4 regions of the Kitasatospora sp. NBC_01560 genome follow, and region 3 is predicted to be linked to each of the others. Evidence: riboswitches for the same ligand, from Rfam matches in the RefSeq annotation. Region 3 holds a riboswitch; each other region holds the start of a gene.
The links. Region 3 has a riboswitch for cyclic di-AMP ahead of OH807_RS24450 (transglycosylase family protein). Riboswitches for the same ligand answer to the same signal wherever they lie in the genome.
Positions count from the first base shown of each region.

Region 1 (7,364 bases), 1.1 Mb from region 3:
GGGTGCGGTGGCCGGCGCGCCCGCGGCCGGCGGCGGCCGGTCCACCACCCGGTAGGCCTGGGCGTCCCAGTAGGTCTCGCCGGTGACGAGGTCGCGTTCGAAGGCGCCGTGCCCGGCGGAGCGGACGGCGAGCGAGAGCATCGGGTGGGCCAGGCCGGCGGCCGGGTCGGCGGCCTGGCCGGCCTCGCCGGCGGTGCCGGGCCCGGGGCGGACGCCGTGCGGCACCCGGGCGCCGGCGTTCACGTGGTCGAGCAGGTGGGAGAGCCGGTGGGCGCAGGCGTCGCCGAGGGTCTCCAGGACGTCGAGGTCACGCCGCGGGACGGTGCCCCGGTGCGCGAGGGCGAGGGCCAGCACGCCGATCGGCTGCTCGTCGACGATCATCGGCAGGGTGATGATCGCGACCATGCCGGTGCCCATCCCGGCGTTCCGGTTGGGGTAGTCGACGCTGGTGCGCTCGGGGCTGAGCAGGTAGGGCCGCCGCAGTCGGAGCGCCATCGCGGCGGGCAGTTCGCTCGCCGGGTCGACCACGCCGTAGCGCTCGTGGGCCCAGTCGGGCAGGCCGTGCGAGGCGGTGAGCCGGAGCATTCCGGCCTGGTCCAGCAGGTAGAGCGCGGAGCCCTCGCCGGTGATCCAGTGCGGGCCCTCGGCGAGGACGGTGCCGAGGAGCTCGGCGGCGCTGGTGCAGGCGAGCAATAAGCGGACGCACCGCATGGCACTGCGCGCGGTGGGGCTGCTCCGCGGCGTCCGGCTCTCGTCCTCGGAGGGGGGAAGCCACGGCGAGGTCAGGTCCATGGGATCCCCGGCCTTTCCGGTGCCTGGTGCGGGTGGCGCCTGATCGGACACTCAATTCTTCATACCTTATTTCTCAGGCCGGTGAACGGTGACCCAGCCGGTGCACCGGGACCGGCGTCGGGCGGCTCGCGGCCGCCCTGCCGCCCGGCGGGGCGAGAGCGCCCGCGGGTCGAGTAGAATCTCCTCTCGGTGCGGGCCTATAGCTCAGACGGTTAGAGCGCTTCCCTGATAAGGAAGAGGCCACAGGTTCAAGTCCTGTTAGGCCCACCGCGTCGCAGGGCCCGGAGCGATCCCGCTCCGGGCCCTGCTGTTTCCCGCCCGGCTGCTTCCCGGGCCGGTGCTTCCCCGCTCCGGCCCGCTGCCGGGGTCAGCGCCCCGGCCAGTGCCGGAGGCCGCCGGTGAGCATGCCGATCAGCCGGTCCTGGGTGTCGCCGAGGTCCTCCGCGAGCTGGAAGGCGCCGCCGGTGGAGAGCGAGGCGAAGCCGTGCGCCACCGAGCGGACGGCACGGGCGGCGTGGACGGCCTCCGACCCGTCGAGGCCGTACTCGCGCAGCACCGCGATGATCACGCCGACCAGCCGTGCGGCCGCCCGGGTCAGGTCGTCGTCCGGCTGCGGGGCCTGCGGGAGCGCGCTGTAGCGGTGCGGGTACTCGGTGGCGTACGCGTGGTAGGCGCGCAGGAGGGCGGCGACGGCGTCGTCCCCGCCGCGGCCGAGGGCGGCTTCGGCGAGCCGGTCGGCCAACTCCTCGGTGACCCGGACGGCGATCAGCCGGCGCAGTTCGGCGAGGCCGCCGCTGACGTGCTTGTAGAGCGAGGGCGTGGCCACTCCGGCCCGCGCGGCGACGGCGGCCAGGGTGAGGGCCTCGGGGCCCTGCTCGTCGATGAGGGTGAGGGCGTGTCCGACGACCTGGGCCGGGGTGAGTCCTACGCGGGGCATGGGGGCGGTCTCCCTGGAGGCGGGGCGGGGGCGGGGGCGAGGGGCGAGGCGCGGGGCCGGTGCGGCCGGCGGTGGTGCTCAGGCCAGTTCGGCGAGGAAGGGCAGCAGCGCGTCGGCGGTGGCCTGCGGGTGGTCGGCCATCGGGTAGTGGCCCGCGCCCTCGATCATCACCTTGCGGGCGCGCAGCGCGGCGGCCTGCCGGTCGGCGACCAGCTCGGGCCGGGGGAAGTCGGGGTCCTTGCTGCCCATCAGGACCAGCGCCGGGCAGGTCACGGCGGCGGTCCAGCCCTCGGGGGCGGACTCCCCGCGGACGTAGCCGCGGGTCGCGGCCTTGCGGCCGGGGGTGCGCAGTGCGGCGACCAGCCCGTCCACGTAGGCGTCGAAGTCGGCCGGCTTGGGGCCGGGGTAGGCCATCTTCCGGTGGTAGAGGCCCCAGAAGGCGGGGGAGTGCACCAGCAGCACGCCCATCGCGGCGAACATCGCGCGCTGCAGGGCGTTCGGCGGCAGGTTCTCGACGAAGGCGTCGAGCAGGACGATCCCGGCGACCCGCCCGGGTGCGTCCCCGGCGAGCTTGACGACGGTGGCGCCGGTGTAGGAGTTGCCGGCCAGGACGGCCCGCTCGATGCCGAGGTGGTCGAGCAGGGCGAGGACGTCGGTGGCGATCGCGGCCGGGGAGTAGTCGTCCCAGGCGATCGAGGACTCGCCGAAGCCGCGCAGGTCCATGGTGATCACCCGGCGGCCGGCGGCGGTCAGCAGCGGGCGGAGGTGCCGGTAGGCGGTCCGGCTGTCCAGCATTCCGGGGAGCAGGACGACGGGGGCGCCGTCGCCCTGCTCGGTGTCGTCGTAGGCGATCCGGCCGCCGGTGACGTCGAGGTACTGGGTGGTGGGGGCGGTGGTGCCGGACATGGGGGCCTCCTGGGTCCGCCGGAACTCGGGCTATCGGCGGGTGCTGCCGATAGCCATAAAGCTAAGGCTAATAGCCTTAGCTGTCAAGCTATCGGTGCTGTGGCCCCGGCGGCCGTCAGACCCCCTCCACCTTGAACGGGTCGTGCTCGGCCAGCAGCTTCTCCAGCCGGGCCTGGTCCACCCGGGTGACGATCTCGTTGGTCTCCTGCCTGTCGCGGACCACCTTGGCCAGGGTGAACGAGGAGGTGACGGTGTACAGCAGGCCGATCCCGAGGAAGGCCCTGGTCCAGCCGCCCACCGGGAGGTAGGCGATGCCGATCGCGAGGGCGCCGGCGGAGAGGGCGAAGGAGAGCACGGCCTGGATGTAGTACGCGGCCGTGGTGCGGGACTGCATCGGAGCGTTCATGGCGCCAGGATGGCCGCGCCGGCCGGGGTCGCACATGAGTAGAAGTACTCAGATGGGGGGCCGTTCGTTGACGTACTGTCACGTTCGGTAGTGTCAGTTGTTGCGAACCGCCCCAAAACGCCCATCCGGTCGCGTAAGGTCCGGGCTGTATCCGGGTGTCCCGAACGGATGGCTTGGAATCAGGGGCTCCTAGGATTAACGTTTGATAACGCAGCGCGGTCCGCAACGCCGTACCCAGACGGCACCGTGCGCCGTCGCCTAATCCCGCCGGCCGGCCTCCGGGCAGGCCAGGGAGCCGGGGAACCACGTTCCTTGGGGTGAATCGGCCGGGCCCAGGCCCAGCCGTAGGAGACCTTCCTGCTCCGAACCCGTCAGCTAACCCGGTAGGCGCGAAGGAAGGAAAGGAGCGCGCCTCCGTGGCGTCGTCGCACTCTCCGGCACATCTGCCCGGCTCCTCCGCCGGCACCCAGCTGCTCGACCACCCGTGGCCGCCCGCACACCCGGGCGAGTACGGCGGACCCGACGAGGCCGCCCCGCCGGCCGCCGAGACCAACCGGCACCGGATGCCGCGTCAGACCCGCGGGACGGCGCCGCTGCTCGGCGTCACCGCCGTCGCCGCCACCCTGGGCGCCACCGGCTTCGCCTCCGCGACCCCGGCCGCCGCCCCCGCCGTCGAGGCCCCGGACGAGACCCCGGTCGCGCTCTCCGCCGACCCCGGCCTCGCGCTCGCCGCCCGGATCCAGCAGCAGGCCGACAGCCAGCGCACCGCCGCCGAGGAGGGCGCCCGCGTCCAGGCCGCCAAGGAGGCCGAGGCCAAGCGCGCCGCCCAGCAGCAGGAGGCCGAGAAGGCCGCCCAGGAGGCTGAGAAGGCCAAGCTCGCCGCCATCAACCTCCCGGTGCGCGACTACAACCTCTCCGCCCACTACGGCCAGAGCGCCTCGTACTGGGCCCACCTGCACACCGGCCTGGACTTCGCCGCCGACACCGGCACCCCGGTGTACGCGGTCGGCCAGGGCACCGTCACCTCGGCCGGCTGGGCCGGCTCCTACGGCTACCGGATCGTCGAGACGCTGCCCGACGGCACCGAGATCTGGTACTGCCACCTCTCCTCGATCATCAAGGGCTCCGGCAAGGTCGTCCCCGGCCAGCAGCTCGGCAAGGTCGGCGCCACCGGCAACGTCACCGGCCCGCACCTGCACCTGGAGGTCCGCCCCGGCGGCGGCGCCCCGGTCGACCCGGAGACCTGGTTCGAGCAGCGCGGCATCACCCCCTGACCACGCCGCAGGTGCCCCCCGGCCGCCGCGGCGGCCGGGGGGCACCTGCGCGTCTACTCCGCGGGCAGCCCGGCCCACAGCTCCTCGGGCAGGTCCTCCCACTGCTCCTCGGACGGATCCTCCGGCAGGCCCGCCAGGTACGCGTCGATCTCCTCCTGGCCCGGCTCCGGCGCCAGGTCGGGGAACTCCGCCACCAGCAACCGCGGCAGCCCCGGCACCGTCCACTCCCCGAACAGCTCCACTGCCGCCCGGGCCGCCGCCTCCTCGAACGCCCCGAAGTCCCCCGCCAGCTCGTCCGGCATCGGCCGGCCCAGCGCCGTCAGCTCCGCCAGATTGCGGTAGCTGCGCCGCATCAGCCCCTGCTCCAGCAGCCGCCGGGCCCCGTCGGTGGCCATCCCGACCGAGATCATCCAGCCCTCGCCCCAGCCCCTGTCGTCCGGCTCGTCGAGCAGCCCGGCCGCCGCCGGAGCCCCGTACGCGGCCCGCCGGTCCTCCTCGGGCAGCTCCCGGAACGCCGCCAGCCACTCCCGCACCGCCGCCTCGTCGGTGACGTCCACGCCGTCCGCGCGCAGCAGCAGGGTGTACAGCCGGGGCCAGGTCACCAGGTCGGCCCGGCGGAGCAGCCCGGCGGCCACCTCGCCCTGCCACTCGGCCTCGGCGTGCAGCCGCTCCTGCCGCTTGGCGTTCAGCCGCTTCGCCGCCCGCTGGTGGTCGATCAGCAGCCGCACCGCCTCGCCGTACGCCGCCGGGTCCTGCTCCGGCGCGGGCTGGACGTACAGGTGGAGCCGCTCGTACAGCAGGTGCTCCACGGCGTTCGAGGTCAGTTCCGGCCAGCCGTCGTGCATCCTGCCCTCGCCCAGCTCCAGCAGCGCCAGCACCGCCCGCACCGCGGCGTCGGCCACCGGCGCGCGGCCCCCGGCCTCCGCCCAGGCGAGCAGTTCGGCGGCCTTGGTGCGCGGGGCGAGCCGCAGGTCTTCTTCTTCCATGTCACGTACGGTAACCGGAAAGCCCGGGTAGGGTCGGCAGGCATGGTCCCCGTCCGCCTCACCGGCCCCCGCCTGGCCATCCGCGAGTTCCACCTGACGCCGGCGGACACCGACGCGCTGCACGCCGTCTTCGGCGATCCGGAGGCCACCCGGTACCTGCCGTTCGAACCGCACGACCGGGAGGAGTGCGCGGACCAGATCGAGCAGTACCTGGAGGAGGCGCTCCGGGACGAACGGACGGTCTACCGGCTCGCCGTCACCCGGCTCGCCGACGCGGACGACCCGGCGGACGCCACCCCGATCGGCAGCGCCGCCCTCACCCTCGGCAGCCACCGCTCCGCCCTGCTCGGCTACGCGCTGCGGCCCGACACCTGGGGCCGCGGCTACGCGGGCGAGATCACCGGGCTGCTCTGCGACTTCGCGTTCGGGCAGCTCGGCGTGCACCGCTTGGCCGCCCGGGTGGACGTGGCGAACGCGGCCTCCACCCGGGTGCTCACCCGGGCCGGCTTCGCGCTGGAGGGCCGGGTGCGGCACGAGGTGTACCTGCGCGGGGCGTGGCACGACTCCTTCCAGTACGCACTGCTCGCCGACGAGTGGCCGGGCACCGGCCGGGCCGCCGGAGCGGGGGGTTAACCCCACCCCCCGTTCGCCGGGGAGCCGGATGTCCGCCGGGCGGCGGCTTTGACAGGGTTGGCACATCAGCCCGACCGCACCACAGAGACCGAGGACCGAGGCCGGCCATGAGCACCAGCCAGAGCACGCTGCCCAGCGAGTACGACCGCCACGACGGTGCCCTTCGTACCCAGGAGCCGCCGTACGCCTGGCGGGCGCCGTTCTCCTCCTACTTCTACCGGGAGCTGGGCTTCGCGCTCACCGGGCTGCCGGTCGCCCTCGCGGGCTTCGCCCTCGCCGTCACCCTGTTCTGCCTCGGCCTGGGCACCTTCCTCACGGTGCTGGGCCTGCCGGTGCTGGCGGGCCTGACCGCCGCGTCCCGCGGTTTCGGCCGGCTGGAGCGGGCGCGGGCCGCCGGCATGCTGGCACTGGAGGTGCCCGGCCCGGCGCCGGTCCGGGTGGTGCGGCCCGGGGCCTGGGGCCGGTGCACCGCCCGGCTGGCGGACGCGGCGGGCTGGAAGGCCGTGCTGTACCAGGTGGTGATGTTCCCCTGGGCGGTGCTCAGCTTCTCGGTCTCGCTGGTCTTCCTGCTGATCGGCTGGACGCTCGCGCTCTACCCGGTCTACCACTGGGTGTACCCGACGTACGTCGGGTGGCCGGGCCTCCAGCTGTTCGACTTCTACGACAGCCACGGCGTCGAGCACGTCTACTTCATCCAGTCGCCGCTGCAGATCGCCGGGGTGTCGTTGCTCGGGCTGCTGTTCGTCTTCCTCACCCCGCAGCTGGTCCGCGGCCTGACCAACGTCAACCGGCTCGCCGTCCGGGGCCTGCTCGGCCGCTGACCCGACCCGGCCCCACCGGCCCCATCCGACCCGGCCCCACCCGATCCGACCCCACCCCACCCGGTCCCACCGGCCCCGCCCGCACCCGGACGCCCCGGATGCGCGCGGGGCCGGCCCGTGTTCCGATGGCCGGGTGACCGACCGCACCAGCCGCACCGACCCCGGCGCCGCCGGGGTCCTGGTCACCTCCCGCCCGCTCGACGAGTACTGCGGGTTCTTCGGCCTGACCCGCGCCCAGCTCGCCGCCCTCCCCGGGCCGCTGCTCGACTGCCCCGGCGGCGCGGCCGGCCTGGCCGCCGAGGCCCGCGAACTGGGCTGCCGGGTGATCGCCACCGACCCGGCGTACGCCCGGCCCACCGCCGAGACCACCGCCCGGGCGCTGGCCGCCCGTGCGTCGATGGCCGCCGCGATGGCCGCCCGCCCCCACCTCTACCCCGCGCCGCGGCACCGCCCGGACGACCGCTACCTGCGCAGCTGGGACCGGGCCCGCCGGCTGTTCGCCGCCGACACCGCGGCCCACCCGCAGCAGTACGTGGCCGCCGCGCTGCCCCGGCTGCCGTTCGCCGACGGGACTTTCGCGCTCACCCTCAGCGGGTACCTGATCTTCGC
Region 1 is NZ_CP109364.1:4,520,293-4,527,656, reverse strand. Features, by position in the region: gene OH807_RS19755 (SpoIIE family protein phosphatase) at 1-792, opposite strand, end outside; tRNA gene OH807_RS19750 (tRNA-Ile) at 986-1,059, shown strand; gene OH807_RS19745 (TetR/AcrR family transcriptional regulator) at 1,160-1,729, opposite strand; gene OH807_RS19740 (alpha/beta fold hydrolase) at 1,808-2,635, opposite strand; gene OH807_RS19735 (YiaA/YiaB family inner membrane protein) at 2,751-3,041, opposite strand; cyclic di-AMP (ydaO/yuaA leader) riboswitch at 3,287-3,445, shown strand; gene OH807_RS19730 (M23 family metallopeptidase) at 3,458-4,315, shown strand; gene OH807_RS19725 (hypothetical protein) at 4,369-5,301, opposite strand; gene OH807_RS19720 (GNAT family N-acetyltransferase) at 5,344-5,934, shown strand; gene OH807_RS19715 (sensor domain-containing protein) at 6,042-6,755, shown strand; gene OH807_RS19710 (class I SAM-dependent methyltransferase) at 6,889-7,364, shown strand, end outside.
Region 1: another riboswitch for cyclic di-AMP. It lies ahead of OH807_RS19730 (M23 family metallopeptidase); the one in region 3 lies ahead of OH807_RS24450 (transglycosylase family protein).

Region 2 (7,364 bases), 3.6 Mb from region 3:
CGGCCGGTGGCGCTCTCGTCCCGGCTCTCCGGCACGTGCCGGGACGCGACGGCGACCACCAGCGCGGCGAGCGGCACGTTCAGCAGGAAGATCCACCGCCAGCCCGGACCGTCCACCAGCCAGCCGCCGACGAACGGGCCGACCGCGGCGGACACCCCGCCGAGGCCGGACCAGAGGCCGACCGCGGCCGAGCGGTCGTCAGGGTGGAAGACCGCCTGGAGCATCGCCAGCGAGCCGGGTGTGAGCAGCGCCCCGCCGATGCCCTGCACGGCCCGGGAGGCGATCAGCACCTCGATGGTGGGCGCGGCGGCGCAGGCCGCGGAGGCGACGGCGAACCAGACCACGCCGAGCAGGAAGATCCGGCGCCGTCCGTAGCGGTCGCCGAGCGCGCCGCCGAGCAGGATCAGCCCGGCCAGGGTGAGCAGATAGGCGTTCAGCGTCCACTGCAGGGCGGCGAGCTGGGCCCCGAGATCGGCGCCGATCCGCGGCAGGGCGACGTTCACGACGGTGCCGTCGAGCAGCGCCATGCTGGAACCGAGCACCGTCGCCAGTAGTACCCAGCGACCCTGCGCGGTGCTCAGCCGCAGGGTGCCGGCCTCGGAGGTGGCCACGGCCCGATCGTCCGCCCCGGGCGCCCACGTGACAAGGCTCACCGGGGGTGTGTCGGTGAATGGCTTTCCGTAGGCGACCGAATGCGGACGGGAACCGAAATCGGCGGAGTGTCGTGGATCAGTGGCGCGCGGTGAATCGATTGTGCACATACCGTGCAGCCGATCATTCGGAGCGTCACGGTGCTCCGGGCCTTTGTTGCGGGTTCAAGAGATCGACATTGCTTCACCCGGACGGATGGGTTTTAGTTCAGCGACCGCCCGGCATTGGCCCGGGTGGCCACCGGGTGGAACGCCTAGTCCTGCCGCTGCCCGGTGGTACGAACCGAACTCTGTACGGCAGGAGCGGGGGACCCAAAGGTAAGTCGCCGGACCGGAATTCACGGTCCGGCTTGGGGTGAAGCCGCCTATGCGGCCGGGCAACTCCAGCCCGAACCCGACAGCTCACCTCGCAGGCGTCGGAGAGGAAAACCCCCATGCCCGCACAGGCTCGTCGTATCGCCCTGCCCCGCGCCGCCCGCATCGGTATCGCCACCGCCGTCACCGGCGCCGCGTTCGCCCTCCCGCTGGTGACCACCATCAGCGCCCAGGCCCACACCGCCCCGGCCGCGAAGCCCGCGCAGACCAGCACCTGGACCGGCGCCACCAGCGTCGACGCCACCCCGGCCGCCGCCGCGCAGCCGGCCGCCGAGACCGCCGCCCCGGCCGCCGCCGCTGCCGAGCAGAGCTACAAGGTCGTCGGCGGGGACACCCTGTCGAAGATCGCCGCCGCCAAGAACGTCGACGGTGGCTGGCAGGCGCTGTACGAGCACAACCGCTCGGTCGTCGGTGCCAACCCGAACCTGATCCACCCGGGCCAGAAGCTCGCGCTGGGCACCGCCGCTCCGGCCGAGGCCGCCAAGCCGGCCGCCCCCGCCGCGAAGCCGCAGGCCTCGCACGACTCGGTGAAGCCGGCCCCCAAGCCCGCCGCCCCGAAGCCGGTCCAGGCCGTCAAGCCGGCCGCCCCCGCCGCGAAGCCCGCCGCGCCGGCCACCACCCCGGCCCCGGCCGCCGTGGCCAGCACCTCCGGCTACGTCGCCCCCGTCGCCAACCCGAAGCTCGGCACCGCCTACGGCGTGGCCGGCTCGATGTGGGCCTCCGGCCACCACACCGGTGCCGACTTCGTCGCCTCCACCGGCACCCCGCTGCGCGCCGTCGCGGCCGGCACCGTGGTGAAGGCCGGCAACGGCGGCGCCTACGGCAACGAGGTCGAGATCAAGCTGGCCGACGGCAAGTACGCCGAGTACGCCCACCTGTCCTCGATCGGCGTGAAGATCGGTCAGACCGTCACCGCCGGCCAGCAGATCGGCCTCTCCGGCGCGACCGGCAACGTGACCGGCCCGCACCTGCACTTCGAGATCCGCACCGGCTCGGAGTACGGCTCGGACATCGACCCGATCGCCTACCTGCGGGCGCACGGCGTCTCCATCTGACCTCTGGTCGGGACTTCCGCCGGGTGCGGGGCGAACGATCTCCGGGATGGTCATGTCGGGTGACCGCTCGACCGGATGATCGCCGCACCTTCGGCGGTACCACGGGCGCGGGACACGCCCAGGCCGGCCCGGCCCGCGAATTTCGATTCGCGGGCCGGGCCGGCCGCCGTCGTTTCCGCCGGTGCTCCGGTGCCCTTTTCCGCTGTTGGTTCCGGTGCCGTTTCCGGTCTTGTTTCCGGCGGGGAGGGCAGACAGGCCGGGAATTCAGGCGCGGTGTGCGGGCAGCGTGCGGTGCGCGGCGGTCAGCAGCTGGTGCACCCGGTGGCCGAACTCGTCGGCGTCCGCGGCCGGTTCGGGGAAGACCAGGCGGACGTCGCGGTGGCCGTGCGGGTGGTCCAGGCGCAGCACCAGGCCGTACCGGTCGAGCGCGAGCGGGCGGACGTCGGGCCGCCCGGTGAGGAGGGCGGGGTCGAGCAGCCGGGTGAGCACGGCGAGCGCGTCCGGGTGGTCGTCGGCGAGGTGGGTGAGCAGGCCGGCCTCGTAGCGGGCGAGCGGGTCGGGGCGCGCGAGCGAGATGTCGGCGCCGGTGAGCGCGGTCGTGCCGTACGGGGTGGAGAGGACGGCGTGCGCGACGTGCAGGCGCAGGTGCACGCTGAGCCCGTCGTCGGCGAGGTGGGCGAGGTGCAGCCGCCCGGCCAGGGTGAGGCGGCCGCGGACCCGGTCGCGGACGGCGACGGGCGCGATGTCCGTGAGGTCCAGCACGACGGCGAGGCCGTCCTGTTCCCTCGTCACGGCGAGGGTGAGCGGCGCGTCGAGCGGGGCGCTGAGCCGCAGCCGGGAGCCGTGCACCGAGACCGGGGTGTCGAGTTCGTGGTACTCGCCGCAGGCGCGGATCACCACCGAGGAGGTGGCGCCGAGCAGGCTGCAGACCCGTTCGGCGGCGGTGGGTTCGGGCGCCTCGGCGTCGGTGGGGCTGGGGCTCATGGCGACCTCCGGTGAGTTAGGTGAGCCTAACCTAATGACTTCGCCCCGCTGGGGCAAGCGGCCCGGGGTGCGCGGGCTCCCGTGTCGCGGGCCCGCGCGGTGCGGGCCTGCGTGACGCGGGCTCGCGCGGCACTCGGACGGCGCTTCCGGGTCCGGTGATTTGCGCATGGAGATAGTCCGCGCTTGCAAGTATCTGTCGATCGGTCGTATGGTCGACCTCGGTAGTTGCACGCGCAACATTCTCTGTACGCTCCGGAAAGCGGTTCCCTCATGCCCCTCGCGCTCCTGGCGCTGGCGATCAGTGCCTTCGGCATCGGTACCACCGAGTTCGTGATCATGGGCCTGCTGCCCGAGGTCGCCGGCGACTTCTCGGTCTCCATCCCCACCGCCGGCCTGCTCATCTCCGGCTACGCGCTCGGCGTGGTGGTCGGCGGGCCCCTGCTCACCGTCCTGGGCACCCGGATCCCCCGCAAGGGGATGCTGCTGATGCTGATGGGCCTGTTCATCGCCGGCAACCTGGTCTCCGCCGTCGCCCCCGCCTTCGGCCTGCTGCTCGTCGGCCGGGTACTCGCGGCCTTCGCGCACGGTGCCTTCTTCGGCATCGGTTCGGTGGTCGCCGCCGGTCTGGTCGCCCCGCACAAGCGGGCCGGCGCCATCGCCCTGATGTTCACCGGGCTCACCGCCGCCAACGTGCTCGGCGTCCCGATGGGCACCCTGCTCGGCCAGCACTTCGGCTGGCGTTCCACCTTCTACGTGGTCGCGGCGCTCGGCGTCGTCGGCTTCGCCGGGATCGCCGCGCTGGTGCCGGTCCGGGCGCGGGCCGAGGACACCCGGCTCGGCCCCGAACTGGCCGTCTTCCGCCGCCCGCAGATCTGGCTGGCGCTCACCATGACGGTGCTCGGCTGGGGCGGCATCTTCGCGATGTTCACCTACATCACGCCGATGATGACCGAGCTGGCCGGCTTCGCCGACTCCAGCGTCACCTGGCTGCTCTTCCTGTTCGGCGTCGGCCTCTTCGTCGGCAACCTGCTCGGCGGCTGGTTCGCCGACCGCGCGCTGATGCGCAGCCTGTACGTGATCCTCGCGGTGCTGGCGGTGCTGCTGTTCGCCTTCACCTTCGCCGCGCACAGCAAGGCGGGGGCGATCGCCACCATCCCGCTGATCGGGGTGTTCGGCTTCGCGACCGTCGCGCCGCTGCAGAAGCGGGTGATGGACCAGGCCTCGGGCGCGCCGACGCTGGCCTCGGCGGCCAACATCGCGGCGTTCAACCTGGGCAACGCGCTCGCCGCCTGGATCGGCGGGCTGGTCATCTCGGGCGGCCTCGGGTACGACGCGCCCAACTGGGTGGGCGGGCTGATGGCCGCGCTCGCCCTCGGGGTGGCGCTCTTCTCCGGTGCGCTGGACCGGCGTTCGGGCGTCACCGCCACGACCGACGGCGGTGCTGGTGACGCCGCCGCCGGCGGCGGCAAGGTCGTGGCGCGGGGCGGGGCTCCGGTCGGGGAGCCGGCCGGTGAGTCGGTGGCCGCGGGGCGGTGACCGGCCGCGCCGCGCCGGACGGGCGGTGACGCGGGAGGGCCCGGACGGTTCGCGTCCGGGCCCTCGGTGCCGTCGGGCTGCCCGGCCCGCGGGCCGGTCCGCCAGGACCGGTCGACGGGGACCGGTCGCTCAGGGGACCGGTCGGTCAGCCGATCACGGCCTGCGCGTCGATCTCGACCAGCATCGGCTCCTGCGGCAGCTCCACGAAGATCGTGGTGCGGCAGGGCTTCACGCCGCCCGGCTTGATGTTCTCGTCGATGAACGCGGCGTAGACCTCGTTCATCAGCGGGAAGTCGGACCGCTTGGTGAGGTAGACGCGGAACATCACGACGTCCTCGACGGTCGCGCCGCCGGCCTCCACGATCGCCTTGACGTTCTCCAGCGTCCGCCGGGTCTGCGCCTTCACGTCGCCGTGGTGCAGGTACTCGCCGGTGGCCGGGTCCTGCGGGCCCTGGCCGGAGACCTGGAGGATCGGGCCCTTGCGGACGCCCTGGGAGAACATCCACGCCGGGGCGGGGGCGTTGTCGGTGCGGATCTCGGTCTTGTCGCTCATGGGCTTCCTCGGCAGGGGACTCGGTGGGAGTGGGACTCGGTGGGACTCGGTGGGAGCGGAAGGGCCGGGCCGGCCGTGGGTGTCCGGCCCGGGCAGCGGCCCCCGGCGGGGTCAGCCGGCCGGGGGCCGCTGCCCGCAGTCGGCGGAGACCGCCCGGGCGGCGGCGAGCAACTGCGGCAGCAGCTCCAGCACCTGCTCGTACGGGAGGACGACGTCCGGGACGGAGATCGAGGCGGCCGCGACGACCCGGCCGCTTGCGTCCCGGATCGGTGCGGCCACGCAGTTGATGAAGGCCTCGTGCTCGGCGTGGTCCTGGGCCCAGCCCTGGGCGGCGACCTTCTCCAGCTCGCCGAGCAGCGCCTCGGGGGTGGTCAGCGTGCGGGGGGTGTGCGGGGTGAAGTCGATGCCGGCCACCACGCGGCGGCGCTCGGCCGGCGGCAGGTCGGCCAGCAGCACCTTGGAGACGGCCGCACTGTGCAGGGCCGCGCGCAGCCCGATCCGTGAGTACATCCGCACCGGGTGCCGCGAGTCGTACTTGTCGATGTAGACCACCTCGCCGCCCTCGTACGCGGCCAGGTGCACGGTCTGGCCGGTGGCGGCGTTGAGCTCGGCGAGGTGCGGGGCGGCGATCCGGCGGACGCCGCGCTGCTCCAGCGCGAGGCCGGAGAGGGCGAAGAGGCCGGCGCCCAGGTGGTAGCGGTAGGCAGGGTCCCGGTAGACGAAACGTTCCTCTTCGAGGCTCTGGAGCAGCCGCAGCACCGTGGTCTTGTGGACGCCGAGCACCTCGGCGAGCTGGTCCAGCGAGCGCTCGCCCTCACCGAGCTCGGCGAGGATGCGCAGGGCGCGGGTGACGGTCTGGCTCATGGTGCTCCAAGGGCCGGGGAGGGGGCCGGTCGAGGGTCCGCGGCAGGGCGGGGGCGGGCGTCGCCGCCCGCGGCCGCGGGCAGTACGGGAGACACGATGCCATCCGCCGACACCCGGGTGGCCGCCCAGTCCTCGGCGGAGGCCGCCAGCAGGGCGTCGACCACCGGCGCCGGCGGTAGTTCGGCCTGGTCCCCGTGCGCGGTCAGCGCGCAGGCGGCGCTGAGGTGGCCGAGCCGGAGCCGGCGGCGCTGGTCGAGACCGCGCAGGGTGGCCGCGAGGTAGCCCGCGGCGAAGGCGTCGCCCGCACCGGTCGCCTCGACCACCTCCACCACCAGGGCCGGCTCGGTCACGCCGGCGCCGTGCCGCTCCAGCGCGGTGACCGTCCGGGCGGCGTCCTTGACCACGACCGTCGCCGGGGAGGGGAAGCGGCGGCGCAGCTCCAGCGGATCCCCGGTGCCGAAGGCGGCCTCGGCCTCGTCCGCGCCGAGCAGCAGCAGGTCGGCGGCGTCCAGCAGCGGCGGCAGCACGGACGGGTCGCGGTCGCGCCACAGGGCCGGGCGCCAGTTGAGATCGAAGCTGACCAGCCGGCCCGCGCGGCGGTCGGCCAGCAGGGCGCGCAGCAGGGCCAGGCAGTCGTCGGAGAGGGCGGCGGTGATGCCCGACAGGTGCAGCAGCCGGGCGCCGGCCAGCAGCCGGGCGGCGTTCGGATCGGCCAGCAGGGCGGGGGAGAGCGCGGCGGCGGCCGAGCCGCGGCGGTGGTAGTGCAGCCGGCTGCGTCCGGGCCCGAGGTCGTGGCGGCTGCCCGTGCTGCCGCCGACCTCCTTGAGGTAGAGCCCGGTCGGACGGTGCTGGTCGACCGCGACCGCCGAGACGTCGACCCCGCGCGCGGCCACCTCGGCGACCAGCCGGCGGCCGAAGCCGTCGTCACCGACCCGGCTGATCCACGCGCTCGGCACGCCGAGTGCGGTCAGCGCGCCCGCCACGTTCGACTCGGCCCCCCCGGCCGAGAGGCTGAACCGCTCCACCGACTCCAGCGGGCCCGGGCGGTCCGGCAGCAGCACCGCCATCGACTCGCCCACGCAGACCGCGGCCGGGCCCTGGGCGGCTGCGCCCCCCACGGCCGGGCTGCCCAGGGGCGGAACGCCCGGGTTCGCGGTGCCCGGGCTCGCGGCGCGGTCCTGTCGGGGCATCTGTGGGGCTCCTCGTGTGCGGCTGCCGAACCGTTCCGTTGACCTTGGTCCGGCGCCGATGCTAGAACCGTGACGCCAGCATGTGCAACCCTCGTTGCGCATGTTGCAACAGCACAAGGAGGAAGACGGTGGACCAGACCTTCGCAGGCACCTTCGC
Region 2 is NZ_CP109364.1:1,944,478-1,951,841, reverse strand. Features, by position in the region: gene OH807_RS08030 (MFS transporter) at 1-611, opposite strand, end outside; cyclic di-AMP (ydaO/yuaA leader) riboswitch at 922-1,079, shown strand; gene OH807_RS08025 (peptidoglycan DD-metalloendopeptidase family protein) at 1,085-2,080, shown strand; gene OH807_RS08020 (DUF2470 domain-containing protein) at 2,345-3,064, opposite strand; gene OH807_RS08015 (MFS transporter) at 3,335-4,600, shown strand; gene OH807_RS08010 (RidA family protein) at 4,746-5,153, opposite strand; gene OH807_RS08005 (IclR family transcriptional regulator) at 5,265-6,017, opposite strand; gene OH807_RS08000 (sugar kinase) at 6,014-7,207, opposite strand; gene OH807_RS07995 (alanine racemase) at 7,336-7,364, shown strand, end outside.
Region 2: another riboswitch for cyclic di-AMP. It lies ahead of OH807_RS08025 (peptidoglycan DD-metalloendopeptidase family protein); the one in region 3 lies ahead of OH807_RS24450 (transglycosylase family protein).

Region 3 (7,364 bases):
GTCCTGCTCGCCGCGGGCGGCGAGGCCGAGGCCGCCTGGCAGTGGCTGCTCCAGCTGCTCTTCGACCGGGAGCGCCGCGACGGCCCGCACCACCCGGCCGTCCGCCGCCTCCGCCAGAACCTCGACACCCTCCAGCCGCACCGCACCACCGGCAACCCCCCGCCCGCCGACCCGCGCGCCACCCCCTGGACGCCCACCCGCTGACCCGGGCCGGCCGGCGAGCGCGCCCGGGGCCGGCGGCGGCGGTGCTCCGTCCGGGGGACTCGCGCGCGCCGCGGTCCGCGCGGCCCGGGCCCGTCCGCCCTACTCTCGGGACAACGCCCGGCCTTTCGCGCGAACGCCCTGCCGAGCGCCGCCGTCACCCCGGAGGCCAGCCATGCACCGTCGGACCGCCCTCGTGGGCGCCCTGCTCGCCGCCTCGGCCCTCGCCGGGTGCGCGGACGGCGGGCTCACCGCGGGGGCGGCGGCGGTGCTGGACGGGCGGCCGATCGCGGTGGGCGCGGTACAGGCGAGGGTCGCCGAGCTGCGCCATGCGGCCGGCGGTGCCTCGGCGGACGCGGAACAGCAGCCCGACGGGCCGGCCCGCAGGGCCGTCACCGACCTGGTGCTCGACGCGGTGGTCGCCCGGGCGGTGGCCGACCGCGGGTTGGCGGTCGGCCCCCCGGAGGTGGCGGCGGCCCGGGCGGCCGACGAGCAGCGGTACGGCGGCGCCGCGGCGCTGGCCCGGGCGCTGGCCGCCGGCGGGGTCCCGGGCAGCGGGATCGACGCCTCCTACCGCCGCCGGCTGGGCATCCGCGTCCTGGCCGCCGCGGCCGGCCAGGACGCCGGCACCCCGGAGGGCGACGCCACCGTCCGGCTGGCGCTGGCCGGTACCGCCGCCGCGCTGCACCTGCGGATCAATCCCCGCTACGGCACCTGGGACCCGGAGCGGGTCGCCCTGCTCCCCGAAACCCCGCCCTGGCTCGCCGCTCCCTGACCCCAGCCGCCCCCTGACCTCCGGTACGACCGACCTCCGGTACGACCGGCTGGCGGGCGCCCTGCCCGGGCCTCCGGACCGCGCCGGGGGCCGGTGAAACCGGAGGCGGCCCGCCCGCGGCGGCGGGTAGGTTCGGGGGTGTGACGAATCTTCCGGACGCGAAGCTGATCCTGCTCACCACGACCCACCGGGTGGCCCCCGGCCTGCTGTCCTGGCCGGCCTGGGAGGCGCTGCGGTCGGCCGGCCGGGTGCTGACGGGGGACGCCGGGAACCCGCAGGTGGCGGCGGTGCGGCAGGCCGGCGTCGAGGTGGAGGTGGTGGAGCCCGGCTCCGTACCGGCGCTGGCCCGGCTGCTGACCGGGCAGCCGGCCGCCGCGGGCCCGACGGTCTGGCTGGGCGGCCCGGACGGCGATCCGGGGCTGACCGACGCGCTGGCGCGGCTGGCGGTGGAGCGTGCGGGGGAGGTGCCCGAGATCGAGGTCCTGCCGGGCTCCTACGACCTGCCGGGTGCGCGGCTGCTGGACCTGGTCTCCGTGATGGACCGCCTGCGCTCGCCCGGGGGCTGCCCGTGGGACGCCGAGCAGACCCACGCCAGCCTGGTGAAGTACCTGGTCGAGGAGGCGTTCGAGCTGGTCGAGGCGATCGAGGAGGGGGACCGCGCGACGATCCGCGAGGAGCTGGGGGACGTCCTGCTCCAGGTCTTCTTCCACTCCCGGATCGCCGAGGAGCACCCGACCGACGCCTTCTCGGTCGACGACGTGGCGGGTGACCTCGTCGACAAGCTGATGTACCGCCACCCGCACGTCTTCGGGGACACCGAGGCCACCGGCGCGGCCGAGGTGGAGGCGAACTGGGAGACGCTGAAGGCGGCGGAGAAGTCCGACCGCGAGTCGGTGCTGGACGGCGTGCCGGCCGGGCTGCCCTCGCTGGCGTACGCGGCGAAGCTGGTGTCGCGGGTGCGGCGCGGCGGGGTCGCGGGCGTGCCGGACGCGCCGTACGAACTACCCGCCGAGCTGACCGCGGAGTCCGCGGGCAGCCTGCTGCTCGCCGTGGCGCAGCGGGCGCACGACGGCGGGGTGGACGTGGACGCGGCGCTGCGCGCGGCGGCCCGGGGGTACCGGGACGCCGTGCGGGCCGCCGAGGGGCTCGGGCCCGGCCGGCCGGAGTAGCGCGGGTCAGACCGCCGCGGCGGTCTCCACCGACCGGCGCTGCGGCGGTACCAGGACCTCGCCGATGGCCTCGCCGACCAGTTCGAGCAGTTCGGCGAGCCGCTCCAGGTCGAGGTGGTCGGGCAGGTCGGCGAGGGAGAGGATCCGCTCGCCGTCCGGGCCGGCCACGCAGAAGAGGTCGATCGGGCCGAGGTGCTTCTCGGCGGTGTCGACCAGGGCGGCGATGTCGCTGGGCCGGCGGATGTCGCCGCAGACGCCGACGACCGGGCAGCCGGGCCGGTCGAGCTCGGTGGCGAGGTCCTCGGCGACGCCCTCGCGCTCGTCGGCGATGAGCACCCCGGCGGCGCCGGCGGCGGTGAGGCGGCGTGCCAGGTCGGCACCCGACCCGCCGTCGACCACGGCGATGACGACGACTGCCCCGGTGACCCGCATGGTGCGCTCCTCCCTGTGGGCGGCTCCGCACCGGCGCCCACGTGTTGCTTTGCGGAGGATCGTAGGCTTGTCCTGACCCTCCGCAACAGGGATTACCCCGCAGGTGACCAGGCTCACGCCTGCCACGCCGGAGAACCCGCCGGAGCGCCGCGGGCGCCCCCGCCCCGCCCGCCGCGCGCCGCCGCCCGCGCCCCTCCCGGTGCCCCGGCCCGCGCCGCTCGCCACGCCCCTGTCGGCACTGCCCGCCGCGCCGCCCGCCGCGCCGCCGTCCGGGCCCCGACCGGACCGCCGCCGGGGAACCCCACCGGGATACCGTCGACCCATGTCAGTGCAGCCCGATTCCGCCCGCCCGCCCCTCTTCACCTGGGAGTTCGCCGCCGACCCGTACCCGGCGTACGCCTGGCTGCGGGAGCACGAGCCGGTGCACCGCACCACCCTGCCGAGCGGGGTGGAGGCCTGGCTGGTGACCAGGTACGCGGATGCCCGGCAGGCGCTGGCCGACGGGCGGCTCTCCAAGAACCCGGTGCACCACAGCGGGCAGGCGCACCGCACCGGCCGGGTGGGCATTCCGGGCGAGCGCCAGGCCGATCTGATGACGCACCTGCTGAACATCGATCCGCCGGACCACACGCGGCTGCGCCGACTGGTGTCGAAGGCGTTCACGCCGCGCCGGGTGGCCGAGTTCGAGCCGCGGGTGCAGGAGCTCACGGACCGGCTGATCGACGGGTTCGCGGAGCGGGGCAGCGCCGACCTGATCCACGAGTTCGCCTTCCCGCTCCCCATCTACGCGATCTGTGACCTGCTCGGCGTGCCGGCCGAGGACCAGGACGACTTCCGTGACTGGGCGGGCATGATGATCCGCCACGGCGGGGGCCGGCGCGGGGGTGTCGGGCGTGCCGTCAAGAAGATGCGCTCGTACCTGCTCGAACTGATCCACCGCAAGCGGGCGGACCTCGGCGACGACCTGATCTCCGGCCTGATCCGGGCCAGTGACCACGGCGAGCACCTGACCGAGAACGAGGCCGCGGCGATGGCCTTCATCCTGCTCTTCGCGGGCTTCGAGACGACGGTCAACCTGATCGGTAACGGCACCTACGCGCTGCTGCGCAATCCGGACCGGCGGGCGCAGCTGCAGGAGTCGGTGGCCCGTGGCGAGAGCGGCCTGCTGGAGACCGGGATCGAGGAACTCCTGAGGTACGACGGGCCGGTGGAGCTGGCCACCTGGCGGTTCGCGACCAGCCCGCTGACCATCGGCGGGGTGGCGATCCCGGTCGGTGACCCGGTGCTGGTGGTGCTCGCGGCGGCCAACCGGGACCCGGCGCGGTTCGTGGAGGAGAACACCCTGGACCTCGGCCGGACGGACAACCCGCACCTGGGTTTCGGGCACGGCATCCACTACTGCATCGGCGCCCCGCTGGCCCGCCTCGAGGGGCGGGCGGCGCTGGCCACCCTGCTCACCCGGTTGCCCGATCTGAAACTCGCCGCCGACCCGGACGACCTGCGCTGGCGCGGTGGCCTGATCATGCGTGGCCTGCGGGAGCTCCCGGTCGAATTCAGTCCGGCGAAGAAGGTGTCGGTGACCTCACCGGAGAAGTCCTCGGTGAGTTCCCCGATGCCTTCCGCCGGGTCTTCGGGTGATTCCTCCGACAGTGGGTTCTGAGGCGTCGCCACTCTGATGGAGTGTCGTCGACGCGCGGAGGCACGGGGGTTGAACCGTCATCAATCCGGACATAGCGCCGTCGTTGGTGGGCGATCGACCATGCGTCGTAATTTCTGTGTGATGTCGGCGATATGAGCTTGTGATTGGTAAGAGGATCTGTCTACCCTCCGTGGAGTTCGCAGCTGCGGACCTCGTGCACGGGACGCCGAATCCTGCCCGCCGTGCCACGGGAAACCGACCAGACCCTGGGCAGGGGCGGGGGAACCAGGTTTGTTGCCGTCCCCCACGGCTCGGGGTGAAGCCGCCCGCGCGGGCAGGAAGTCCGCGTCACGCGGCCGGGCCACCTCCCGGTCCGAACCCGACAGCTCACCTCGCAGGCGTGCGGAGAGGGACCTTCATGCTGTTCGTTGGAACCGGCCGTCACCGTCGTCGCACCCAGACCGAGAGGGCCATCGCCGTCGCCGGCGTGGCCGGCGTCGGGCTCGCGATGCCGCTGCTCACCGCCACCGGTGCCTCGGCCGCCCCGGCCTCGACCTGGGACGCCGTCGCCCAGTGCGAGAGCGGCGGCAACTGGAGCATCAACACCGGCAACGGCTTCTACGGCGGTCTGCAGTTCACCCCCAGCACCTGGAAGGCGTACGGCGGCACCGGCTACGCGCCGCAGGCCAACCAGGCCACCCGGGCGCAGCAGATCTCGGTCGCCGAGAAGGTCCTCGCCTCGCAGGGCCCGGGCGCCTGGCCGGTCTGCTCCCAGAAGGCCGGACTGAGCAAGGGCGGTGCCCCGGCCTCGGTCGACACCTCGGCGGACGCCAAGCCCGCCGCGCAGCAGCCCGGACCGTCGAAGCCGGCTCAGAAGCCCGTGCAGCAGGCCCAGAAGCCGGCGCAGAAGCCGGTCCAGCAGCAGGCGCCGCAGTCCGCCGTCCAGCAGTACGGGCAGCAGGAGACCCAGGCCCCGGGCTTCTCCGGTCACGCCGGCTGGGACGCCGACGCGAAGGTGTTCTGGTACCAGAGCAACGGTGACTGGTACTGGACCAGTCACCAGAGCGTCTATCAGCAGTACGCCGGCCAGGGGGCCGCCCAGGACGCCCGGGTCGCGCAGCCCGCCCCCGCCGCCCCGGCCGCCGCCCAGCAGCAGGCCGGTCACGGTTACACCGTCCGCGACGGCGACACGCTGGCCGGCATCGCCGGCGCCCAGGGCGTCTCCGGCGGCTGGCAGGCGCTGTACGACGGCAACCGCGGGACCGTCGGTACGGACCCGAACCTGATCATGCCCGGCCAGGTGCTCAGCCTCGGCTGACCGGCCGTCCGCCCGCAGTGGTGCGCGAGGGGGGCCGGTTCGGCCCCCTTCGTCCCCATCCGGTCGTCTTTCGACCGGCAACCAGGTGAACTACCGGCGGGTAGCACGGCCACACGCTGAGACGGGACCGAGGTCAGCGTGGCCCCGGGAGCCCGTGCGGTTAGGCTCTGGTCGTAACGACTCCGCAATCGTCCGGCCGACAGCACCCATCGTCAGCCGGACCTGCTTCCGCTAGGAGATGCCTCGTGCCGTCCATCGATGTCGTCGTAGCCCGTGAGATTCTCGACTCGCGTGGCAACCCCACGGTCGAGGTCGAGGTCGGCCTCGACGACGGCAGCACCGGTCGTGCCGCTGTCCCGTCGGGTGCCTCCACCGGTGCCTTCGAGGCGCTGGAGCTGCGCGACGGTGACAAGAACCGCTACTTCGGCAAGGGCGTGGAGAAGGCCGTCCTGGCCGTCATCGAGCAGATCGGCCCGGAGCTGGTCGGCTACGACGCCACCGAGCAGCGCCTGATCGACCAGGCCATGCTCGACCTGGACGCCACCCCGGACAAGTCCTCGCTCGGCGCCAACGCCATCCTGGGCGTCTCGCTGGCCGTCGCGCACGCCGCGTCCGAGGCCAGCGACCTGCCGCTGTTCCGCTACCTGGGCGGCCCGAACGCGCACGTCCTGCCCGTCCCGATGATGAACATCCTCAACGGCGGCTCGCACGCGGACTCCAACGTCGACATCCAGGAGTTCATGATCGCTCCGATCGGCGCGGAGTCCTTCTCCGAGGCCGTCCGCTGGGGCGTCGAGGTCTACCACACCCTCAAGGGCGTCCTGAAGGAGCGCGGCCTCTCCACCGGCCTCGGCGACGAGGGCGGCTTCGCCCCGAACCTGGACAGCAACCGCGAGGCGCTGGACCTCATCACCGAGGCCATCCAGAAGGCCGGTTACGTGCCCGGCCGCGACATCGCGCTGGCCCTGGACGTCGCCGCCTCCGAGTTCTACAAGGACGGCGCCTACCAGTTCGAGGGCAAGGCCCTCTCGGCCGCCGAGCTGATCGAGTACTACGCCGAGCTGGTCGCCGCGTACCCGCTGGTCTCCATCGAGGACCCGCTGGACGAGTCGGACTGGGACGGCTGGAAGGCCATGACGGTCAAGCTGGGCGACAAGGTCCAGCTGGTCGGCGACGACCTGTTCGTCACCAACCCGGCCCGCCTGGCCAAGGGCATCGAGACCGGCACCGCCAACGCGCTGCTGGTGAAGGTGAACCAGATCGGTTCGCTGACCGAGACCCTGGACGCCGTCGAGCTGGCCCAGCGCAACGGCTACCGCTGCATGATGTCGCACCGCTCCGGCGAGACCGAGGACGTCACCATCGCCGACCTCGCCGTCGCCACCAACTGCGGCCAGATCAAGACCGGCGCCCCGGCCCGCTCCGAGCGCGTCGCCAAGTACAACCAGCTGCTGCGCATCGAGGAGATCCTCGACGACGCCGCCGAGTACGCCGGCCGCGGCGCCTTCCCGCGCTTCCGCGCAGCGGAGTAACGAGCACAGTCGCGCAGCGGAGTAACGAGCACAGCCGCGCAGCGGAGTAACGAGCGCAGTCGCGCCGCGGAACAACCAGCTCAGCCGCGCCGCGGAGTGACCCGAGGCCGCGCGCACGAGGGCCGAGCCGGGCCCGCCCGCGCACGCCTGACCGGTGCCCCGCCGTCCACCCCGTAGGGTGGGCGGCGGGGCACCGGTGCGACAGGAGGGGACACGGGAGATGGCAGGCTGGCGGATCCCGGGCTTGGCGGCCCGGCCGCGCTTCACGAGCCGGGCGACCGTTCTCGTCCTGGTGCTC
Region 3 is NZ_CP109364.1:5,584,206-5,591,569, forward strand. Features, by position in the region: gene OH807_RS24425 (protein kinase domain-containing protein) at 1-204, shown strand, start outside; gene OH807_RS24430 (hypothetical protein) at 377-976, shown strand; gene OH807_RS24435 (MazG family protein) at 1,117-2,145, shown strand; gene OH807_RS24440 (SDR family NAD(P)-dependent oxidoreductase) at 2,152-2,577, opposite strand; gene OH807_RS24445 (cytochrome P450) at 2,900-4,237, shown strand; cyclic di-AMP (ydaO/yuaA leader) riboswitch at 4,464-4,633, shown strand; gene OH807_RS24450 (transglycosylase family protein) at 4,635-5,534, shown strand; gene eno (phosphopyruvate hydratase) at 5,780-7,066, shown strand; gene OH807_RS24460 (septum formation initiator family protein) at 7,287-7,364, shown strand, end outside.

Region 4 (7,364 bases), 2.2 Mb from region 3:
GACGGCCGAGGGGCCGTTCTTCCCGGAGAACTGCTACGAGTTCCAGAACGGTCACCGGGTGCGCTGCACCTTCGGCGCGGGGCTGCCGCTGTTCCGGTCCGCCACCGCGCTGATCCCGGTCCGGCTCGCCGCCACCGTCCCCGTCGGCGACCTGAGCGGCGGCTACGTCGCGGTGCGCAGCGACGACGACGGCAACGAGGCGAACAACAGGCAGCCGTTCACGATCCACGTCGTGGAAACCGCCCGGAGCTGAGCGGAGACCACCGGAGCCGCGTGGAGGCCGCCCGGATCCCGTCCGGGCGGCCTCCACGCGTGGCTTCCTAGCGGTAGACGCGGACGTAGTCCGCGGCGAAGGTGATCGGAGCGGTGCCCTGCGGCGCGGCGTGGTACTGGCCCGCGCTCAGGGAGAGGTTGAGGATCAGGTACGCCGACCAGTTGGCGCCGACGCCCTTGCCGTCCGAGTAGACCTTGGTGCCGTTGACGTACCAGTCGACCGAGTTGGCGCCGTAGGAGGTACCGATGGTGACCCAGCCGTCCTTCGCGATCGCCTTGGCGTCCGTGTAGTACAGGTGGCCCGGGTTGACGTGGTTGGTCAGCTCCAGCAGGTTCGGGTTGTCGGGGTGGTACTCGAAGGAGTCGATCTCCCCGTTGCCGTTCTTCCACGTCCAGAGCGCCGGCCAGGCACCGGTGCCGGCCGGGAGCTTGACCCGGGTCTCGGCGTAGTCGCCGGTCTTCACCTGGAAGCCCTCGCTGGAGTACTCGGTGGTGAGCAGCCCGGTGTCCCAGGACTGCTTGCCGTTCTCCAGCTTGTTGGCGCCCGGCTTGGCGGTGAAGGTGGCGACGCCGCCGGAGACGCTGACGTTGTTCTTGTTCAGCCAGTCGAGCTTGTTGTCGTCCGGGTTGTGGTTGCCGTAGTGGTACGAGCTGCTCTTGTCCCCCGTCCAGCGGGAGCCGTAGGCGATCGGGCCGCTGAACTCGTCGGACCAGGTGAGCTTCTTGCCCGCGACGGGGGCGCCGGTGGCCGGGGTGCTCGCGGTGGCGCTCGCCGACGGGGAGGGGGTGGGCGTCGCGGTGGCCGTGGGGGTCGCGGTGGCCGTGGGGGTGGGCGTCGGCGACGGGGTGGCGGCGGTGCCGGACACCACGAGCTGCTGCGAGGGCAGGTTGTGCCAGGCACCCGCGGAGTCCTGCCAGAAGCCGAACTGGGTGTAGGTGCCGACCGGCAGGGTGCGGGCGCCGGTGGTGATCGACAGGCCGCTCGGGCAGATCTGCGCGTTGGCGACGTTGCCGGGGAAGTCCAGGTTGCGGCCGGCTGCGTCTCGCACGCCGACGCCCAGCGTCTTCGCGGTGAAGCAGGCCGAGGAGTGGACGGTGAGCGAGGCGGTCGTGGCCTTGCCGGCGACCATCGCGGCCGGCGCGAGCTTGTCCTGGGTGACGGTCGGCGCGGTGGCCGCCTGGGCCCCGGTCAGCGCCGGGACGCCGAGGAGTCCGGCACCGCTGATGGCGAGCGCGCCGGTGACGCCGAACGCGGCGTTGCGGCGGTGGCGGGAGGGGCGGGCATGGCGAGGCGCGGTGCGCCGGGCAGGCTTCTGCATGGGGTGTCCTCTGCGACGCCTGCGAGGTGAGCTGTCGGGTTCGGGCCGAGGTTGCCCGGCCGCCTGTGGGTAGCGGCTTCACCCCTAGCCGCGGACCGCGCGCGGGAGCGCACGGGCCGGGCACTGACCTGGGTCCCCCGCTCCCGTCCGCTGTGGTGCTCGGTTGCCCGCCGTCGGGTGGACAGGACTCGGCGTCCCGACGGGGGAGGCCCGCGAAGCGGACGTCCCGTGCAGGCTAGGCAGGCCGCCCTCGGGGCGACAACTCCCCGGGGGCGGTTGTCGCGCAGGTCACAGCCGGGCGGGGCGGAGTTGATCAACGGCTTTGCCGAGTTGATCAGTTGGGTCGGCGGGTGTGGTCGGAGGTCGGCGGGGGTCAGGGGCCGGCCGGTCAGGCGAGCCAGGCCGCGACCTGGCCCATCGCCTCGGGTGCCCAGGCCAGCTCCAGGTGGTTCAGACCGCCGACCAGCCGCGTACCGCCGACCGTGCCGACCCCCGTGGTGTCCAGCGCGCTGCGGGTGAAGACGATCCCGTCGCTGGGCCCGCGGTTCTCGTTGAGCACGCCCGGGATGTCGGCCGAGCCGCCGGCCAGCAGGTACGTCCGGACCGCCGCCGGGATCCCCGCCCGCTGGAGCGGCCCGATCAGCGAGCCGGCGTCGACGGCCGCCTGGATGCCCTGGCCCGCGGTGTAGAGCCCCTGACCCCCGTAGTAGGTCGTCCACCAGTCCTGGGCGGTGCCGTCCACCCCGTAGCTGCCGTCCCACCGGGCGAGCAGCTGGCGCTGGCCCGGGTAGCAGTCGTACCCGCCGGTGGGCAGCACCCCGAGGCACGGTTGCGCCGTGTAGGTGAACGGTTCACCCGTATACCTTGTTCCCGACCTGCGGAGACATCCCAAGGTGTCGAGTTACGCAACCTCTCCCACCAGGGCATCGCCTTCCTCCCGGGCATCGGAATGGGCGTCTCCTCTTCAGTGGCCCGTCAGAACATCGAGGTGCTTGCGGGCCGCAGGAGCCAGGGCGGTGTAGAAGGGGGTCCGGTCGGCGGCCTGGAGAATCTGTGTCACGGCAATGAGCTGGGCGAGATGCCCGGCATCACTGTCCAGCACGTCAGCGAACACATCAGCCACCCGCGAAGCTGTCGCTGGTTCCAGCAGGGAATGCACTAGCAGCATGGCCGCATCGAAGCCGACCGGCGCTCTTCCCCACGTCTCCCAGTCGAGAATGACCAAGGTCGGACCGCAGAGGTTCGACCAGTGCAGGTCACCGTGTGCAGTTGTCCAGTGGATCTCGCCGGGGACGACTCCGGTGAACTCGGGGACTCGGCGTCGGATGTAGACCTCGCGGCAAGCGTCCCGGTCGAGAGGGTCCGCTGTCCCTAGGGTGTCGATCGCGCTGCGGAGACTCGCCCACCATTCGTTCGGCAGTTCGGGGGCTGCCTCAATGACCGGGGACGCCGAGACCAGTTGCTCCGTCAGCAGGTCGTAGACCTCAGCCCGGTAGGTGTGGTCTCCCTTGCCCCACTGAGTGACGGTGCGCAATGCAGGCCGGGGGATGCCGGGCGAGAGCTGTTGCTGTGCTGCGGCCGGCCCCTCCCAGAGTCGGCCGTTGGCTCGGTCGGTCTTCTCGCTGACCAGTCGGAGCCACACGCGCTCACCGGTATCGGTGGATGCGTGGCCGGACAGGGTCCGCCCCTCGTAGCCCCACAGCGAGCCACGGCCCGGAGTGATCAGGCCGCCGGTCGCCGCCTGGGTGTGCTCCCAGGCGGCGACCATGCGATGTGTGGTGGCGGCATCAGGGGGATAGAACACGGTGGATCTCCCGGAGGGCGGCAGCGGTCATCGGGGGCAACTCTATGGCTCGGAAGGCCCGTTGCCAGTGTGCCGCGTTGGAGGTGCCCAGGAGTATCCGCGAGATGCCCGGCGTTGATGCGACTACATGAAGAGCCGCCTCCGGTGGTTCGAGCCCTGGACGGATCAGCTCCGCCAAGTCGCGGGTGATCATGCCGGGCAGATCACCCCCATGGAGGGGGGAGGAAGCGAACACGTCCAGACCGGCTGCTGCTGCGGTGCCGATCGGGCCGAGTCCGTCCAGGGCTTCCACAGCGGCATCCAGGGCCACAAGCGACACAGGGAGCTGGATCGCTCGTAGGTGATGGCGCGAGCCAGCCGCCCGGAAGGCGGTGTCAACCAGGTCGTTCACCGTGAACGTCCCGGCTGAGAATCCCGACCAGGTTGCGACGCCATACCCCCCGATCAGACCAGCGGCTACCAGTTCCTCCAGTGCCTCGAAGGCGCGCGAGATGGCGGCCAGGACCGTGTTCCGCTCTCCGATCCGCTCGGGATTGTGCAGAAACACGACCTCCGGGTGCCGTCCGAGTTCGACGGTGCTGCGCTCGGTCTGCCAGCGGACGTAGGAGGGGCGCAGGCTGTGCCCCTCTTCGGCCTGCGCGGGCGTGATTACTCCCGCCGCCAGTGCCTCAAGTGCGGCAGTCCGGGAGATGAACCCGACCTTGGTCGAGACGGAGATGTCAGGATGGGTGCGCAACGCGGGCGCCAAATCATGATGCGCCGAGCCGCCCCGGTAGTTGGGGGCCGTGTCGATCCAGGTGGCCCCGAGGGCGGCGGCAAACGCCGCCGCCCCAGGGACATCCCGGCACAGGTGGGTACCCAGGGCCAGGGATGGAGTCACAGCTGACCCACCGCCGCGAAGTTCTCAGCAACGAAGGCCGTCAGCAGCTCGGCGACCTGGTCAACCGGGAGGCCGGAGCGGTCGGAGAGTTCCCCGATCGTCAGCGACTCCCCCTCGACCAGCGGAGTGATCATGCCGATGGCTCGACTGGCGAGCCTCCACTCCTCGCCGCCCGCAGTGAGGACGGTCAATCCGTCCTCGTCGGTGTGGACGCGCGCCCGAGCTGTGGTGAAGTGGACCTTCAGCGCCGGGTCAGCAGGGATGGTCTCGACGTTCGGCAACGATGGTGCCGGCCTGCCAACGTCGATCGCGTCGCCGGCCGCCATGTACTCCGGGATCACCCCGTCGTGCAGGGCCGCCGTGATCTCCTTGCGGAGCACGTCCAAGTAGGCGGCCTGATCGCTGGGGCTGGCATGGATCGGCAGGGTGGCGCGCACCGTGTCCGAGGTCCGCACGCGTTCGCCGATCCAGGTGATCAGGTCGGAGCCCGTCGTGGACTTGATCCCGCACGTCAGGTGGAGCGACCGGCCCTCGACCGCGCCAACAGCGTGCCACCATCCGCGCGGCATGTAGAGCATGTCTCCGGCGCGAAGGACCAGTTCCGTCAACGGTTCGCCGGTCGGGGCCTCGGGCGCCTCGGTGTCTCGGTACAGCGGGTCAGACCGGGTCTGGCCGTAGATCCGCCAACGTTTGGCACCCTCAAGCTGGACCACCACCGTGTCGTGGTCGTCCCAATGGATGCCGAAGCCCTCGCGGGGCGTCCAGGACGCGTAGGCATTGACCTGCACCCCGGCCCGGAAGTGGCGCTCCAGCGCTTCTGCGAACTGGCCCACGCGGGGGTGGATTTCGTCTGCCGCGTCCAGCACGAGGGAAGCGCCATCCGCGAGCTGCGCGTGCATCCTCGACGGCTCGATGCGGTGCCAGATCGTGTTTCGGCGCGTGGTCACCGCGGTGGTGTAGGCGTGCTGGGGGATCATGTCCCCGTCGGCGGAGAGTCGCAGCCGGGGCGGCTCCAGACGATTCCGGGCGACGATGGCGTTCAGGTCATCCCAGGTGAGCAAGTCGGCGAAGTCGCCGACGCCCTTCCAGTGGCGGTAGGTGCGACCGAACTGCTGGGCGGGGAAGTCCCCGCCCAGCAGACGGACCACCGTGTCAATGGTGGTCAAGGTGCAGCTCCCGGTCAGTCGTTGCTGTCGGTCTTGCCGGTGCTGCCGCCGTCGGACGCCTGCGCGTCACGGGAGCGGGCGGTGGCGATGGCCGTCCGCGAGACGATCAGGCCGTCGCTCTTCGTCGTGCTCTGGGCGATCTCGGGCATCGTGCTGTCCCTTCTTCCAACTTCACTCCGCCCGGTTGGGCGAAGTGCCGTTCACCCCGCCTTCAGGCAGCCGGAACGTGCACCAGGCGTGCTGTCGAGCGGGGGGTGGTGCCCCCACGCCGCCATAGGAATGGAGACGGCGACGCGGGGAGTTTTTGGGCGCCAGCCTGGCGCGTCAGCGGGTGTGCTCGACCTTGCGGCCGTGCACCAGCTCCCTGACCGATCCGTTCTTGAGGGCGTGGACCGACTCCTCGAACCGCCGCAGGGAGTGGCCACCCAGGAGGGCTTGAGCCTCAAGGACGTTCACCCACGCGGAGTCGACGTACCCGCCGGACAGGGTGAGCTGGCGGTTCCAGACGCTGACGTGGAACACGTCGTTCCGTCCCTCGAACTGACCCGGCGCGGCCGGCACGTGATCGGAGGCCAGCCACCTGCCGACCGCGCCCCGCGACGACGGTCCCGTCACCCGCAGATCCAGCTTCTCGGCCAGCGTGCGAGCCAGGGCGTCTCGGGGCAGTTCGTTCGGGGCAGCGGAGCCGCCGGGCAGCCCCCACGCGGCGTCGCCCTCCCGGTAGCCCCTGCGGACGACCAGATAGCGGCCGTCCTCCTCGCTCTGGACCAGGGCGAGCGCTCCGGCTCGGCGCGGGGCCGGGTCCGCGAAGTGATCCACTCCGGGCGGGCCGGTGATGGTCTCGGTCATTCTTCGTCCTCAGTTCTGTCCCCAGGCAGGGGACTTACGGTTCCAACCGCAGGGGACCGGCTCATCCGGGGGGATTCGGAATGCCGGCCCCCCGCGTCATCCGCGCGCCAGCGCCTTCCCCGGAGCCAGCGGCGGGAACGTCCCCAGCGTGAGCTGGGGGGTATCGGAGAGGCCCGAAAGCCTCAAGATCTCTTCCAGGACGTACCTGTGACCGTCGTTGCCGACGCCGGTGATCCGCAGCGTTCGAACGGCCAACTCCCGCATGTGGAGAACCGATCCGATGACCTGTAGGCCAGGCTCATCCGTGGGGAAGTTGTACCGGCCGAAGCCGGGCAGCAACAGCAGGGACACGGTCTCGCGGGAGGGCGTCAGGCCGCCTTCGCCGTCGGGCACCAGGAGAGGGCGGGCAATGCACGCCAGTCGCTGATTTCGGCCCGCGCTCACGCCGAGACCTCATCGGATCTCAGTAGGCTGGCGTGGACGTAGCTCAGGGTGCCCGGCGGGGTCCAGGTGTCTCGCCGCTCGGCGATCTGCCTCGGGGTGAGGGTGGCGGCCAGCCAGGCCCCGGGCTCGCGGCGGGCCGCCAGGGGCAGGATGATGGCCTCTTCGGGGGGTGGCGGCTCTGGGGGTGCCGGGGGCTTCCGTCTTGCTTCGGTGAAGCGCCGCATCTGCATGCTGTGGATCTGGGACTTCAGCTCCGCCAGCAGGGCCCAGTTGACACGAAGTTCCAGCAGGGGCGGAGGTGCCTCGCCGGTCGGGTCGTGGATGACGCCGCTGACCACGAGGCGCATGGGCAAGTCCGGCTCAGACAGCCGCTGCATCTCCTGAGGAGATATCTCCTCCACAGTGATGCGGCTTCCCCGCCATGCCGTACCTTCCTCAACTGGCAATGGCCGTAAGACCACTTGCGGAGTCAGCTTCGGTGCCAGACTCATTCTGATCCCCCTTGGGAGTGAAGCAGATGATCTTGTTGCCGCTAGCCTTATCTACGTCGGTGTGCCAGGACACTGACAGTGCGTCGAGCAGTTCAAGTCCACGCCCGCTGTCGTCCTCCGAGCTGGCGACCCGGCGCT
Region 4 is NZ_CP109364.1:7,818,022-7,825,385, reverse strand. Features, by position in the region: gene OH807_RS33905 (hypothetical protein) at 1-253, shown strand, start outside; gene OH807_RS33900 (hypothetical protein) at 321-1,592, opposite strand; cyclic di-AMP (ydaO/yuaA leader) riboswitch at 1,594-1,760, opposite strand; gene OH807_RS33895 (hypothetical protein) at 1,981-2,409, opposite strand; gene OH807_RS33890 (hypothetical protein) at 2,557-3,360, opposite strand; gene OH807_RS33885 (aldo/keto reductase) at 3,380-4,276, opposite strand; gene OH807_RS33880 (cupin domain-containing protein) at 4,273-5,442, opposite strand; gene OH807_RS33875 (hypothetical protein) at 5,457-5,591, opposite strand; gene OH807_RS33870 (NUDIX domain-containing protein) at 5,767-6,291, opposite strand; gene OH807_RS33865 (hypothetical protein) at 6,388-6,684, opposite strand; gene OH807_RS33860 (hypothetical protein) at 6,732-7,082, opposite strand; gene OH807_RS33855 (ATP-binding protein) at 7,171-7,364, opposite strand, start outside.
Region 4: another riboswitch for cyclic di-AMP. It lies ahead of OH807_RS33900 (hypothetical protein); the one in region 3 lies ahead of OH807_RS24450 (transglycosylase family protein).